Regions from separate parts of the Clostridium sp. 'White wine YQ' genome, predicted to be linked through region 3. Evidence: riboswitches for the same ligand, from Rfam matches in the RefSeq annotation. Region 3 holds a riboswitch; each other region holds the start of a gene.

Evidence for each region. Region 3 has a riboswitch for cobalamin ahead of PTZ02_RS08295 (HoxN/HupN/NixA family nickel/cobalt transporter). Riboswitches for the same ligand answer to the same signal wherever they lie in the genome.
Region 1: it holds a riboswitch for cobalamin, as region 3 does, so the genes downstream of both, PTZ02_RS13290 (sirohydrochlorin cobaltochelatase) here and PTZ02_RS08295 (HoxN/HupN/NixA family nickel/cobalt transporter) in region 3, are expected to answer to the same signal.
Region 2: it holds a riboswitch for cobalamin, as region 3 does, so the genes downstream of both, cobT (nicotinate-nucleotide--dimethylbenzimidazole phosphoribosyltransferase) here and PTZ02_RS08295 (HoxN/HupN/NixA family nickel/cobalt transporter) in region 3, are expected to answer to the same signal.

What each region holds. Positions count from the first base shown of each region.
Region 1 is NZ_JAQYUU010000003.1:218,493-223,634, forward strand. Features, by position in the region: gene PTZ02_RS13280 (precorrin-8X methylmutase) at 1-503, opposite strand, end outside; gene PTZ02_RS13285 (cobyrinate a,c-diamide synthase) at 490-1,821, opposite strand; gene PTZ02_RS13290 (sirohydrochlorin cobaltochelatase) at 1,928-2,749, opposite strand; cobalamin riboswitch at 3,100-3,282, opposite strand; gene PTZ02_RS13295 (amidase domain-containing protein) at 3,384-4,430, opposite strand; partial or broken gene PTZ02_RS13300 (M15 family metallopeptidase) at 4,416-5,142, opposite strand, start outside.
Region 2 is NZ_JAQYUU010000001.1:2,404,290-2,409,431, reverse strand. Features, by position in the region: gene PTZ02_RS11950 (Cof-type HAD-IIB family hydrolase) at 62-877, shown strand; gene PTZ02_RS11945 (Cof-type HAD-IIB family hydrolase) at 908-1,735, shown strand; gene PTZ02_RS11940 (pyridoxal phosphate-dependent aminotransferase) at 1,737-2,810, shown strand; cobalamin riboswitch at 2,909-3,077, shown strand; gene cobT (nicotinate-nucleotide--dimethylbenzimidazole phosphoribosyltransferase) at 3,233-4,273, shown strand; gene cobU (bifunctional adenosylcobinamide kinase/adenosylcobinamide-phosphate guanylyltransferase) at 4,270-4,830, shown strand; gene cobS (adenosylcobinamide-GDP ribazoletransferase) at 4,833-5,142, shown strand, end outside.
Region 3 is NZ_JAQYUU010000001.1:1,652,984-1,658,125, forward strand. Features, by position in the region: gene PTZ02_RS08275 (hypothetical protein) at 1-262, opposite strand, end outside; gene PTZ02_RS08280 (NAD(P)H-dependent oxidoreductase) at 262-837, opposite strand; gene PTZ02_RS08285 (TetR/AcrR family transcriptional regulator) at 961-1,551, shown strand; gene PTZ02_RS08290 (GNAT family N-acetyltransferase) at 1,600-2,037, opposite strand; gene PTZ02_RS08295 (HoxN/HupN/NixA family nickel/cobalt transporter) at 2,108-3,127, opposite strand; cobalamin riboswitch at 3,255-3,440, opposite strand; gene PTZ02_RS08300 (hypothetical protein) at 3,521-3,856, opposite strand; gene PTZ02_RS08305 (hypothetical protein) at 3,904-4,236, opposite strand; gene PTZ02_RS08310 (DUF5643 domain-containing protein) at 4,394-4,861, shown strand; gene PTZ02_RS08315 (hypothetical protein) at 4,858-5,142, shown strand, end outside.

The DNA of each region.
Region 1 (5,142 bases), on a different contig from region 3:
TCTTTTGCTCCCACAAAACCAACAGGAGCTCCTATAATAAATTTAGGACTTGCTTTTCTTTCTTCATATAACTCTTTTAAAATAAATAATGCAGTTGGTGCATTCCCAAACACAAAGAATTCTACGCCTTCTTCTACCGCTTTGCTAACTGCAGCCATAGATCTTGTAGTCTTTTCTTCTTTTGCCTTCTTAGCTACTTCATCTAATGAAACATATGTTATAACTTCGCATCCAAGATCTTTTAGTGCTTTTTTATTTATTCCTGCCGCAACCATATTAGTATCAGTATATATCTTTACTCCACTTTTAAGTAATCTCTTAGCTTCTTCTATAGCACCTTCTCTTATATAAGCTAAATCTTTATATTCAAAATCTGCTGTAGTATGTATAACTCTTTTTACAATTGAAAGCTCTTCCCTGTTGAAGCTATGCTCACCCATTTCTTTTCCTATTATTTCAAAACTCTTTAGTTCGATTTCCATTGGATTCTTAACGTACTGCATTTTTTCTCTCCTTACAACTAATTATAATCTCTTTTATAAAATCTAAATTAGAGAAAAAGTGAACATGTCCATATGCCCCAAGAGTATTATTTTTTATATATCCACATGTCCACTCTTTTAATCCCCCATTAAAGGTTCTTTTGCTAAGTTTATACACAGTTTTATTACTACATTCAACCTTAGATTTATGAAACTCATGAGAATTTATTGATAAGTTTCTTTTAATTAATTGATTCTCCGAAATATCTATATGATTATATCCAAAATTATTTAATGTTTTAGTCATATAGGCTTCTCCATCAAAAAAACCTACCATTTTCTCACCCTCAATGGACTTCATTAAATACATCATGCCTCCACACTCAGCATAGCATGGTGTACCTTTTTCTAGCTCATTCCTTATGCTGCTTAAAAAACTAATATTTTTAGAAAGTTCATTACTGAAAACTTCTGGATATCCTCCCCCTAAATATATCAAATCTAAATCATCTGGAACTTTCTCATCATTTAGAGGGGAAAAATATATAACTTCTCCGGCCTCTTCCAGAAGTTCTATATTCTCTTTATAGTAAAAAGAAAAGGCTACATCCTTTGCAATTCCTATTCTAAGTCCAAGCGGACTTAAATGATATCTATCTTTAAATTTATCTGTTTCTTTCATTATTTCTAAGATTGAATTTACATCTACATTTTCTTCTATAAGATTAGATACAACATCAATCTTATCTTGCAAATCTGTAATCTCTTGACTTTGTACAAGTCCTAAATGTCTAGATCCCAGAATAATTCTATCATCTTTGGGCAGGTACCCTAAAACCTTTATATTTAATGTTTCTTCAATTAATTGCTTAAGGAATATATAATAAGATTTGTTTATATTATTTAATACTATTCCTGCAAATTCACAGTCCGAAAAATCAATTATTCCTTTTAGCTCTGCTATAAAAGTAAGACTTGAAGCTTTAGGAGAGATTACAAGAATTATCGGAAGACCTAAAATTTTTGAGACATGGGCTGTTGAGGCTTCAAGAGTTGTTCCGATTCCATCATATACACCCATAACCCCTTCAACAATTCCTATATCCTCATTATTTCTGCTATAAACCGCTTTAAGTCCATCTTCTCCCTGTAAAAAGAAATCTAAATTTCTAGAAGGTTTTCCTGTTATTTTTTCATGAAAGGCACCATCAATATAGTCTGGCCCTACTTTATACCCTGCTATATCATAACCTCTTCTTTTCAATAGATTCATTAACCCGATTGTAAATGTTGTTTTGCCTCCCCCTGATGAATTTGATGCAATAACTACAGATTTCATATAAAAACTCCTTCAAGCTACAGGGTTTTAAGTTCAACTATTAACTTATTAATGCCTGAACTCAAACAAGAATAAGTAAAGTTTCCTATCAAAAACCCTATACTTACTAACCTTTTAAATTTTCTCCAAAACCTTGGAATCTACCACTTAGGGCATCTTCTAAATGTTTCATATATATATTTCTAACTTCTTTATATTCACCTAACCCAACATTGAACTCTTCAACTTCTATGCCTTCACGTTTAAGTGTAGAGGCCCAAGAATCTTCTTCACTTGAGAAAATATCATTTCTTGCATGATCTCCTACTACAAGTAAAAATGGTGCCAATACAACCCTTTGTATATTTTTATCCTTCAAATACTTTATAGCATTCTCTAATGATGGATAAGCTTCAATGGTTGCGATTATTATGTTCCCATGGTCTAAATCTCTAAGCCTATTCTGAAAACATCCATAACAAGAGTTGCCTGGGTGATGAGTTCCATGCCCAGCTAATACAACAATCTTATCCTTAGGTAGGTTATTCGAAATTGCACAAACTAAGTCATCATAATCTAAGTTAACTTCATCAGACTGAAAATATATCAACGGGCGTCCTAATCTTAAACTAGTAAACTTATCCTTATAAATAATTGTTACCTTTTTTATGTAGTCAAATTCTTGTCCAGGTATTATGTGCAGAGGCTGTATAGTTACCTCTTCATATCCTTCATTTAATAGAGACTCCAATGCTTCCTCTGGCGTAAAAATACTCATATCATGTTCTTTTTTTAGTTTTTTAATAATCTTATGGGAAGTAAAGGCTCTAATTACTTTATACTCTTTTCCATATCTTTCTTCAACTTCTCTCTCCATTGGAACTATATTTTTTTCTAATGCATCTAAGTAAGATGTTCCAAAACTTAAAACTATAATTGCTTTTTTCATAATAAACTCCCTTTAAATAAAAAATAAAACCTTCTGAATAATGTCAGAAGGCTATGAAAAATAATCAAGGTAATCTTAAAATCACTTTGTCCATTTAGCCACCCTCTCCATCGCTCGTAGAGATGAATTTTTATCGTGAGACTTGATTAATACTTGTTTAAAAATTGCGGTTTCTGGCAATTTTTACGGCATGTATTAATCTCAAGTCGAACAAAAATTCTAAAGAAGTTTTAACTGTGAGACTTAATTCATACTTGTTAGAAAATTGTGGTTTCTAACAATTTTCTGGCACATATGAATTTTAGTCGAACTAAAACTTCGAAGAATTTTTAGTGAAACATAAAAACCCTATTAGTGCAAAAACTTAGGCAGGTATTCTGGCTCAAGTGTCATAATCTTAGCTTATCTTCCCAGTTTCCCAGTGACTCTATAACTAAGACTCTTCTTTTACAGCGGCGGGACCGCACAGGAATTTCACCTGTTTCCCTATTATACTAATTCCCTTATGGGACATTTAAAGGCTTTATTTAAATAAATATATTTCACCTATTAGTCACCTATGTTTTATCAATATTTACTTTGTATGAAGATTATAGCATTGTAGTATAACTCTGTCTACAAAGAATACTTATTATTAATAATGTACTCTTACTAACCAAAACTTTATTTTTTTATCACTCCAACCTAGATCCCAAGGAACATTATTTCTATCAGTATTGTGGCAAGTAACTAATGTATACCCCTTTGAATCCACTCCTGATACTACTGAAATATGTGTGATGTCTCCTTTTTTCTCATATGCCACAAAATCTCCAGGCAACAACTTATATGATGCTTTATAAACTTTTTCATAGCTTCCATGTGCAATAACTGAAGCTCTTCCGCTATGTATCATATATGAGGTAAACTTATCCGCATTTACCCATGGGCCTGTAGCACTTCCTTTATTATAATTCCAAGTAGAATTCTTTTTGAATTTACCTCCTTCATGGAGTACTTGTGATGCAAAGTTTGCACAATCTCCTCCTTCTGGATTAAAATCTCTATAATTCTTATTATACTTAAATCCATACTCAGGTAGTGAGGCAGCTCCGCAATAAGCATCTGCATATTGCATTGCTCCCTTTCTTCGTTCATTTATGTCAGAAATATCCCTAGTTTCCTGGGAAATAATATGTTGTTTTATACTTTCTGCTTTTATATTGTCTAAACTGAGAGAATCAGCAAATGGATCTGTATACCACTCCTTAGTTATTACCCATTCCCCTTCTTGTTTAGTAAGTTGCAAGGAATGATATGTACCTATTCTAGAACTATTAACAATGTCCGGAAGATTTTCATATATATATTTATATTCTGTGTTACACATTATGTTAAAGGAATATTTATCATTTCCTCCTCTACTTCTTCTTATAATTACCTTTGGTATTATTTCAGTAAATTTAACTCCTTGCTTTTCTGCCCAATTATTTAAATATTTCACTTTTCTTTCTTCATATTCATAGGCCCATTTTCCATACTTGCTATTGGTATCATATAGTGATTCTATTAGTTCTAAGTTTTTATCCAAGATAGCCTTATTTCTATTGATAAATATGTCTTGAACAAACTCTACCAATTCCTTATCTTCTGCTTCTGAAAGAGTTGTTTGTTCTTTATTATCTTCTAGCCTATCTTCAATTAATTCAATAGCTTTCTTTACTTCCTCATTGTCTACAGGCGCTCCTTTATACCAGCTTCCATCATTTTCTTTCCAGTTTCCAAAATATTTCGCTTTTATTATTATTTCTGGTCTATACTCAAAGTGAAGAATATCAAAATGTCCCCATTTTCCTCCCCAAACAAAGTTATTCTTTTCAAAAACCTGAACTAAATCCTTTGAATATGATTTAATTCTTTCCTCTGCCTTTTTTTCAGTACTCCACTTCCAATAATCTCTAGGATCACTTTTAAGATCTATTGCTATTCCAAAAGAATGTGGACTTAATCTTCCAGTACCTGAGATAACTCTATAGTTATAGGTTCCGCTAGCTGGGTAAAGACAACTAGATATACTGGGGTTTGTCTTTGCTAATGGTATCAATTCTTTTAATGATGTTTCTAATGCTACTCTAGCTCCATTTTTATCATTAAACCTATAACCTGCAAATCCATATTGTAATGGCTTTAGATTTTTCTCGATCTCTCCTTTTGATGACCCATATACTTCATGTAATAAGTCATAATTTCTGCCTCTTCCAGGATCAAAATCCTTCTTCATCACCGTTGTAGTAAATTCTAATGGATATATTTGTTCCAACATATCTTGAAGATCTGGGTTATCTAACTTCTCTTCATGTCCTTTTTTTCTCATGTCATCATATAATATCTTTTTACCAGACTTCATTATGACA
Region 2 (5,142 bases), 750 kb from region 3:
ATAAGTAATAATAAAATATGGACATTCAATATGTCGAGATAGGTTTGGGGGAATGAATAAAGTGTATAAGTTAGTGTCTATTGATATAGATGGAACATTACTTGGAAGTAATAGACTGGTATCAGAAAAAACAAAGGAAGCAATAAGAAAAGCTACAGAACTAGGAGTAAAGATTGTTATAACATCTGGAAGACCAATTAATAGAGTTATTGAGTTAGTTAAAGAACTTGGTTTGGACAAAGATGAAGAATATGTCATAGCCAATAATGGATCTACAGTGCATAACACTAAGGACTTATCTATTATTTATGAAAGGCACTTAAGAGGAAAGGATCTAAAAAAAGTTTATAAGGTATTCAAAAGAGATGGATTAGCTTTTGAAGCTCATATGGATAGAGGATCATTAGTAGAAAAAGATATTGTAAATGTATTGCCAAACAACTGGAGATTGTCTTCTTCAGATACAAAAATAATTGATCTTAATAAAGAGTTAGATGATGAAGAAAAAGTCATTAAGTTTTTAATTATATCAAAGGTTGATGTGTTAGATGATATATATGAAGATATAAACAAAAAATTTAGTAATGAATATAGCATTGTTAGAAGTTTTGATCATCTATGCGAGTTTATGTATAAGGGATGTAATAAAGCAACAGGGTTAATGGAGCTAGGAAAACACTTAGGAATTAATCAAGATGAAATAATGTCCATTGGCGATGAACTTAATGATTTTGAAATGATTGAGTATGCAGGACTCGGAGTAGCAATGGGGAATGCTAGAGATGAGATTAAGAACATTGCAAACTATATAACTAAAAGTAATGATGAAGACGGAGTAGCATATGCACTAGAAAAGTTTATAATTAATACTAGATAACTTAAGATATTTAATGCAGGAGGACTAATTATGTACAAACTAATTGCTATAGATATGGATGGAACTTTGTTAAAAGATGATAAGAGTATTTCTGATATAACAAAGATGGGTTTAAAAAGTGCCCAAGAATTAGGTGTAAAGATAGTTCTTACTTCAGGAAGACCCATTCAGGGAATAAAGAAATACCTAGATGAATTAGATCTTACAGGAGAAGAAGATTATGTTATTGGTTTAAATGGAGCTTTAATTTGTAAAACAAGTGATTATTCAGTTGTAAGTAGTAATGCAACATTAACTGGGAAAGACCTAAAATATATTTATAATAAGGTAAAAGGACTTAACACATATATACATGCATTTACTAATAATGGTGACTTAGTTAATAAAACAAGTAAGTTTTCTGACAATGAAGAAAAGAGATTAAACTTAAAGATAAAGCAAGTAGATTTTCTTAAAGATGTGTTAGATAATGATGAAATACTTAAAGTGGTTTTAGAAGAAGAGAAGGAAGTATTAGATAAAATTACAGCAAAAGTTCCTAAGGAATTATTTGAAGAGTACAATGTTATTAGAAGTGTTGATTTTATGTTAGAATTTATGAATAGAGGGTGTAATAAGGCTTCAGGATTACAAAAGTTAGTTGAATACCTAGGGATTTCTAAAGAGGAAATAATTGCAATTGGAGACGCAGAGAATGATATAGAAATGATAGAATATGCAGGACTAGGTGTTGCAATGGGAAACGCAAAGGAAGAGATTAAAAGTATTGCGAATTTTATAACGAAGAGTAATGAAGAAGACGGAGTAACATTTGTAATAGAAAAATTCATAGTAGATACAGCTAAAGGAGAGAAATAATTTGAAGGATGAAAGATGGAAGCATGGTGGAGATATATACACTAATGGTTTATTCAAAGGAAAAGAACTTGTAGATTTTAGCTCTAATATAAATCCTTTAGGTGTCACTGACATGCTTAAAGATTCCATAGGGGAATTATTTAATGAGGTAGTAAGATATCCTGATTATCAATATAGAGAATTAAAGGCAAGTATTAGTGAATACCTATTAAGATATGAAAATATAAATATATCTAGTGAGGAAATGATTCTTGGGAATGGTGCGTCAGAGATATTAGACTTATCTATAAGTAAGATTAGTAAATTGGGAATAGTTGTGCCTTCTTTCGTCGAATACGAAGATTTTGCTTTAAAGTATAGTGCGGAAATTGAGTATATAAATTTAACTGAGGATTTTCAGTATGATTATAGTGAAATATTAAGTTCTTTAAAGAATTTAGATGGAATAATTCTAGGGAATCCTAATAATCCAACTGGAAATATAATCGATAAAGAGAGATTTCAAGAGGTATTAGATTTTGCAGAAAAAGAGAATAAAAAGATTATAGTAGATGAGGCATTTGTAGAGTTTTCAAGAGAAGGTAGTTCATTAGTAGATAAAATAGCTAGTTATAAATGTTTAGTAATAATTAGAGCATTTACTAAATTCTTTGGAATGCCAGGAGCTAGACTAGGATATGGAATAACCAGTGATAAGGAATTTATAGAAGAATTAAAGAAATATCAGCTTCCTTGGAATATAAACTCTTTTGCAGAAATAGCGTTGAAAAAATCCTACAAAGATGAAAATTACATAAGTAAAAGTAGAGAGTGGATAGCTAATGAAGTTGGTTATATGAAAAATGAACTATCTAATCTATCAGTATTTAAAAAAGTTTATGATACAAATTGTAACTTCATTTTATGTAAGTTAGATACAATGAAAACTAGTGAATTATATGAAAGGCTATTAAATAAAGGAATACTCATAAGAAATTGTTCAAATTTCAAAAATCTTGATGATACCTATGTAAGGTTTGCAATAAAGTCTAGAAATCTAAATGAATTGCTAATTGATAATTTGAAGGATTTATAGCGCATTTACAAAGAATTATTAGTGTGATATTATTTAAAAAACTGAATAGTATATCTTAAGGTGCCTAGTAAAGATAACAATTTTTGAATCAATAGATTGAGAAAAGTTATTTTACAGGTTAAAAGGGAATTGGGTTAAACGCCCAGGCAGCCCCCGCTACTGTAATGAGGATGAAACCTATATTAAACCACTGAGGGAAAACCCTTGGGAAGGATAGGGAGTAGGATGAATCAAAGCCAGAAGACCTGCCTAAGATGTGATAGGGTAAATTTTTCGGAGGGAGAAAGGAAACCATTAAGTGATTAGCATTATTAATAATTAAATGAACATGTAGATTTATTTTATATTGCTAAAATATTAGATTAATGTTTCCAGTGGATATTCCGCTGGTTTTTTTATTATAAAAAATTGGGGTGAAGGAAATGAACAAAAATGCAATGCTTCAAGCTAAGGAAAAATTAGATAACTTAATTAAGCCTATAGGTAGCCTTGGAGAACTAGAGAATATAGCAATTAAATTTGCAGGAATAACTGGCAAGGTAGAAAATCAAATAAATAAAAAAGCAATTGTTATTTTTTCCAGTGATAATGGGGTATGCGAAGAGGGGGTAGCATCAGCACCTCAAAGCGTTACTGCTATGCAGACAATAAACTTCTTAAGAGGAATTACGGGCATAGGTGTTCTTGCAAGAGTTAATAATTGTGATCTTAAAGTCATAGATATTGGCATAAAGGAAGAGATTAATTATCCTGGTTTAATAATAAAAAAGATAAGAAAAGGAACTTCTAATATAGCAAGAGGTGAAGCTATGACTATTGAAGAAGCAAATGAGGCTATTAATACTGGAATAGAAATAGCTTATGACCTAAAAAAGCAAGGGTATGACATTATCGGAACAGGAGAAATGGGGATAGGTAACACTACTAGCTCATCTTCAGTACTTATTGCACTAACAAATTGTAGTATTGATGAAGCAGTAGGAAGAGGTGCAGGACTTAAAGACGACCAGCTTACCTTGAAAAAGCAAGTAATCGAGAAAGTGATACAGATTAATTCGCCAATTAAAGAAGATCCTATGGATGTATTACATAAGGTCGGAGGCTTTGATATAGCTGGAATGGTTGGATTGTATCTAGGAGCTAAAAAGTATGAATTGCCAATAGTTATAGATGGGTATATTTCAGCAGTGGCAGCATTAATTGCATATAGAATAGATCCTGAAACAAAGGATTATATGTTCCCATCTCATATCTCAAAGGAGCAAGGATATAATATTGCAATGAATGAACTAGGATTAAATCCAATGTTAAATCTTTCAATGAGACTTGGTGAGGGGTCAGGATGCCCCCTTGCAATAAATATTATAGAAAATTCATTAAAGATAATAAATGAAATGGGAACTTTTGAGGAAGGAAATGTAGATATAAAAGATTATAAAGACCTATGGAGGGAAGAAATATGATCTTAGTAACTGGAGGGGCTAGAAGTGGAAAGTCTTCTTTTGGAGAAGAGTTGCTTAAGGATAAAGAAAAAGTACTATATATTGCAACATCAATACCTTTAGATGGTGAAATGAAGGAAAGAGTACAAAAGCATAGAAGTAGTAGAAATCCAAGTTGGGATACATTAGAAGCTTATGAAAATATAGCAACAAAAATTAAAAATGTATATGATGGAATTATTTTAGATTGCATTACTGTTATGATTACAAACCTACTTTTTATGAATATGGAATCCTTTGAAGAGAAAGATTTAATTAAAGTTGATTATAGGAAAAAAGAAGAGGATATTTTAAAAGAAATTTCTTTTATGATAGAGGAATTTAAAAATATTGAGGATAACTATGGAACAGAGATAGTCATTGTCACCAATGAAGTTGGAGCAGGGCTTGTTCCAGAACATAAATTAGGAAGAGAATTTAGAGATATTGCAGGAAGAGTTAATCAATATATTGCGAGAGAAGCTGATAAGGTATTTTTAGTTGTAAGCGGCATACCAGTTAAGATTAAGGGGGAATAACCTTGAAAAATTTTATATTGATACTTCAATTTATGACTAGAATACCTATAAATATTAATTTAAAAGTTGAAAGAGAAAACTTTCAAAAAGGAGTAGCTTTTTTCCCATTAGTAGGACTTATAGTTGGTGCGTTTGAAGCATCTATATTTTATATAAGTAGTAGAATAGTTCCTTTTAATACTTCTATTTTTGTAACAGTAATTTCACATGTAGTTATTACTGGTGCTATTCATATAGATGGTTTAGGTGATACCATAGATGGGATTTTTTCAGGTAGAAGTAAAGAGAAAATACTTGAGATAATGAAAGATT
Region 3 (5,142 bases):
ATTTTCTAATAATCTTAGCTTGTTCTTCTAAATTAACCAAAAACTCAACTACTGTTGATGGCAAAGAATCTACATACAGCGGGAAAGTAATTATTAATATATCTGAACTTGCAAGTTCTTCATAATTCACCTTATTATTTATGACACAATGATTTACTTCAACATTTTCAGGTTGGATAAGCGTAGTAAGTTCATCAATAAAAAACTTAGACGCACTATTATTACCTCTTGGACTTCCATTAACAAAATATAATTTTTTCATTATCTTTCCCCTCCCATAACCTTAATGTAGCTTAATATACTATTTACTAAACTTTCAATTTCTGCTGTCTCTCTACATACATAGCTTTCTGCATTATCCTTTTGAAAGTTTATAGCATTTGCTTGATTTAATCCCTTAAATGTCTCTTCCTCATTAACGGAAATATCACTACCATAACCAACAAAAACAAGCTCTGGATATTTCTCGTAACGAGGTGCATGATGCATTTCACCATTGACATCTTTAAAGAAAGGGAGGATTTTGCATATACCACGATCTAATACTCTTTTTATTTTAGGACTATAGCATCCATATTTTACTTCACTTAAGACGATATACAAGTCGCTATTTATCTCATCTCTGCTTATATCTCTAGTTATATCATCAAAAACACATAGTCCCGGTGTCTTTAACCAGCAATTAAAACAGCCTACACATTTATTCATTTTCTCATCTTTAACATTATAGTATTTATAACTATAATTACTCTCACTAAGTTTTTTAAGTAACTCTTCTTGAAGTTCTTCTCCCACACTATTTGTACCCTCACCATCACTAACTAACAATATATTCATAGTTATCCTCCTTTTAGTATGTTTACACTGTAAACTTTATATTTGTATTATATTTCACTAAGTTTACACTGTCAACATTTTATGATATAATTTTTTTAGAAACTATTTTGGAGGAAAAATTAAATGGCAAAAGATAACTACCATCATGGTACATTAAAAGAAGATATGATAAGAAATGGTCTACAACTTTTAAATAAAGAAGGTTTTGAAGGATTTTCATTAAGAAAAGTGGCTAGTATGTGTGGTGTAAGCCATACTGCACCTTATAAGCATTTTAAAGATAAAGAAGATTTGATTAACTCAATAGCTTTAGAAGTTTGGCAGGCTTTTTCTGCTTCTTTATTAGAATCTACAGAAAAATATCCTGATAATCCTAAAATTCAAATTCTTGAGATGGGAAAATCCTACGTTAAGTTTATGGTAGAAAATCCTGAATACCTAAAATTTATGTTTCTTACTGAACATAAATATCCAATACTTGTTAGCAATAATGAGTTACATCATCTTGATAATTCTCCTTTCCATATTTTCAAAAAATGTTGTGAGAATTACCTTAGTTCCATATCAACTAAAAAAGATATGTATTACTTAGATACCCTGTCTATGTGGAGTTTAGTACATGGTATAGCACTACTTATTGCAAATAAAGTAATCGAATATGATGGAGATTATTTAGACTTAGTAGAAAATATGATTAATGAAAAACTTAAATAGCCTATAAAAAAGAGGCGCCTTAGATATAAAAAGGCTCCTCTTAATTCTTTATCTTTCTATAAATTTATTCTTTTTTAATACAATAGGCGTTACCCTATCTCCATAAAAATCTTCTGCATTTCCAATCACTTCGCAGCCGAACTTTTCTAACATTTTTAAAGTTATGTCTCTTGCTTCAATATATATTTCCTCTGCTCCAAGGTTAAAGACTTCATTAAGTGAAAATAATGCAATATTCTTACCTAAACCTTTTCCGCGCAATTTTTTATCAACAGCATACCTTCCCCAATGCCATTCCCCATGTTCTTTCCAACTTGCAACAACAGCAACTATCTCTCCATTTAATTTTCCACACCACCAAATGGGTTCCAGTTCTTCTCTTATTGGAATTAACTCTTCAGGAATATGCTGTTCTCTATTAAAAACTTCTATTGATAACTTTATTGCCTCTTCCATATTTTCTAGATTTACTTTTTCTATTTTCAAAATAGCCACCCCAATTTACTGTTAATGTTAATCCAATTATACTATTCATATTGTGTTCCTACAAATAATTCTATCTTTCTCCAATATTAAGTATCTTCCAACCGGCATAGGATATTCCCCATACCACTATAAATAATCCTACTAAAATATAACCAGCTATATTAAAATCTAAGTTACTAATGAAGTTACAAAATTCATTATCTAGTCCAAGTATTGGTGTTATCATTTGTATTATTTCAATAAATCCAATAAACAAAGCTGCAATTACTGAAAGTCCAGTAATGGTCAGATTATAATAAATTTTGCGAATTGGTGTTGAGAAAACCCATTCGTATGCCGTGCACATAAAGAAACCATCTGCTGTATCCATTAAACTCATACCTGCTGTAAATAAGATTGGGAAAGATAGTGTAGCAAGAATTGGTATCTCATGACTTGCTGCAGTTGCTGAAGTTGCTAAAAGAGAAACTTGAGTTGCAGTATCAAACCCTAGTCCAAAAAGGAACCCCAATATATACACATGCCATCCTTTGCTTATAGACTTGTACACAATTCCAGTTAGTTTATTAATAAAGCCCTTAGTATCTTCATAATCAAGCTCTTCTTCTTTATAAGTGCCTTTTCTTACTTTTAAAAAGGTTTTAAAAATATCCTTCCACATGAATAGATTAACTAATCCAATAATGAGAAGAAAACTGCCTGAAACTGCAAGCGAAACAGCCCCTCCATACTTTTGAAACTTTGGCATACTGTTTTCCGTCCACTTTACAGCAAAAACTGTAAGAGTAGCCATTAATATTACAACTGTTGAATGTCCAAAGGAAAATAAAAAGCCTACTCCTTTTGGATTTTGTCTTTCTTGTACCAGCTTTCTTACTGTATTATCTATTGCAGTTATATGATCTGCATCAAAAGCATGTCTAAGTCCTAAAGTATAAGAAAGAACTGCCATACCAATTATTTGTGGATACTTGCTAACTCCTGTTATCAATAATGCTATACCTATGATATGCAATGCTAATACAGCAATAATATATCTAATGAATCCTGAATATTTCTTTTCTTGTATATTTGATTTTATTGTCTCCAAAAAGTTTTCCATCCTTTATATAATATTTTCATTTAAGAAGCCCCTTAACTTATTTGTCAAGAGGCTTAATTGCGAAAATAAATATAAACATTTATCATTACAAATACCCCCTATCATCCGTAGAGTTATTTTTCTCAAAATATAGGCAGGTCTCCTGACTTAAGTATCTACATTCTTATAAGCCTTCCCGAGATATCTCAGTGACATATTTTATAAGAACTACTCTTTTACAGTGGCGGGACCGTGAGGGATTTTCACCCAGCTTCCCTTTTAATTAATCAACTACGATTAAACCTATATTATATACAAATGGTATAATAGCACATTACTTTAAACAAGTATAGTTCTTTTACTACAATGCATAAAGAAAAAACACTTTATATGAAAGTGTTTTTAAGATGTCTTCGGTGCTATATATACTTCTCCATTACCTAATATAGCGAGTCTATCGTCTGGCCTAAGTGATATTGTATTATAATAAGGCGAATTAGGTTCTAGTCTTATAGATTGCACTATTGCTTGACTTTCATCAAATATAAGCAAATATACAGTATTACTTGATGAAACATTTTTGAGATTATACATATTGGTAGGCGAATAAATAAAATCTGATAATTTATAAACCCCTTCCTTAAAAGTATTACTAGTAGCCCTAGCTGCAGGTGATGCATTAGCAATATTAGAGGTTAACAATAATAAAAACATTAATGAAATGATAAACTTTTTCATTATAAATCCACCTTTCAATTCTATTGTTTATTACATTTTTATCTTAATCATGTTTTAGGAAGAATACGAGCCTCTCCATTGCCAATTAATAGAATTCTATACTCAGGCTTCATAGGTCTCAAATCATATTTTTGTGTGCCAGGCTCTAATTTTATAATTTGCATAGCCACTTGATTTTCATTAGCAACTAATATAAAAATACTCTTCTTAGGAGAAATGTTTTCAATTGTATATAAATTATTAGGGGATGGTTCTAAATCAGATATTTTATAAACCCCTTCCTTAAAAGTAGTTGCTGGACTCGCAAGCACAGGTATTGCCACAAATATATTTAAGAATAAGCTTAATAAAACTATTAATAAAACTCTAACCTTCTTCATCATGTAACCACCTTTCAGTTTTATTATGCGTAATACAAAAAGCAATATACATATATACAATATACATATATACAATATATGTAATAAAATGTTATAATTTGTTAATAAATATTGATAAGATTAATCTTTAATTATTAAACCTAAGGGGGATATTATATTGAAAAGAGTTAGAAAAACTATCATTGTTATTTGTATTATTTTATTAATCCCAATAATACTCACAAGTATACCCTCTGGGAAATACTTAGATAATGCTGAATTAAAGGATAAAATAAAAAAAGGTACTGCATATGATATCGAAGTTAATAAGAGCTTAAAAATCGATAATGATGTTTTGACAATTCAAAGAATAACATGTACAGATGAAAATACTTACTTAAGATATAGCTATAAGCATAAAAAAATAGGAGGAAACTTTTATTTTCAGTCGATAGAATTATATGATGATAAGGGTAATAAATATATTAGTCGTAGTGGAGAAAGCAAAGGAAAACTCTTTGGCCAAGAGGATTTAATTTCTTATAACTATATCAATTCAAATAGCAAAGATATTACACTAAAGCTTCAATTATATGATAGAACCTTTGAAATGAAGATTCCTTGTTCAAGGAGTACAAGCATATGAATATAAAAGACAAACTGCCAGATATTATTAAATGGATAATTGCATTAATTCTTCTGCTCATATGCATTCATTTTTATTTACTTTCTTATGGTAGCTTCTCAGCCAAAGGTGCACTAAGGGATTCTGAGACAAATGAACATTATGGTCCATCTGAAACCCAAAAAGAAATCTCATTAGATTATGGGAAAATATATTTAGGTAAATATAAAAACTGGATTTCAATAACTGCTGTAGAGAAAAAGATAGTAAAATGGTACCCTTCTGGTTACACTTACGTTCTT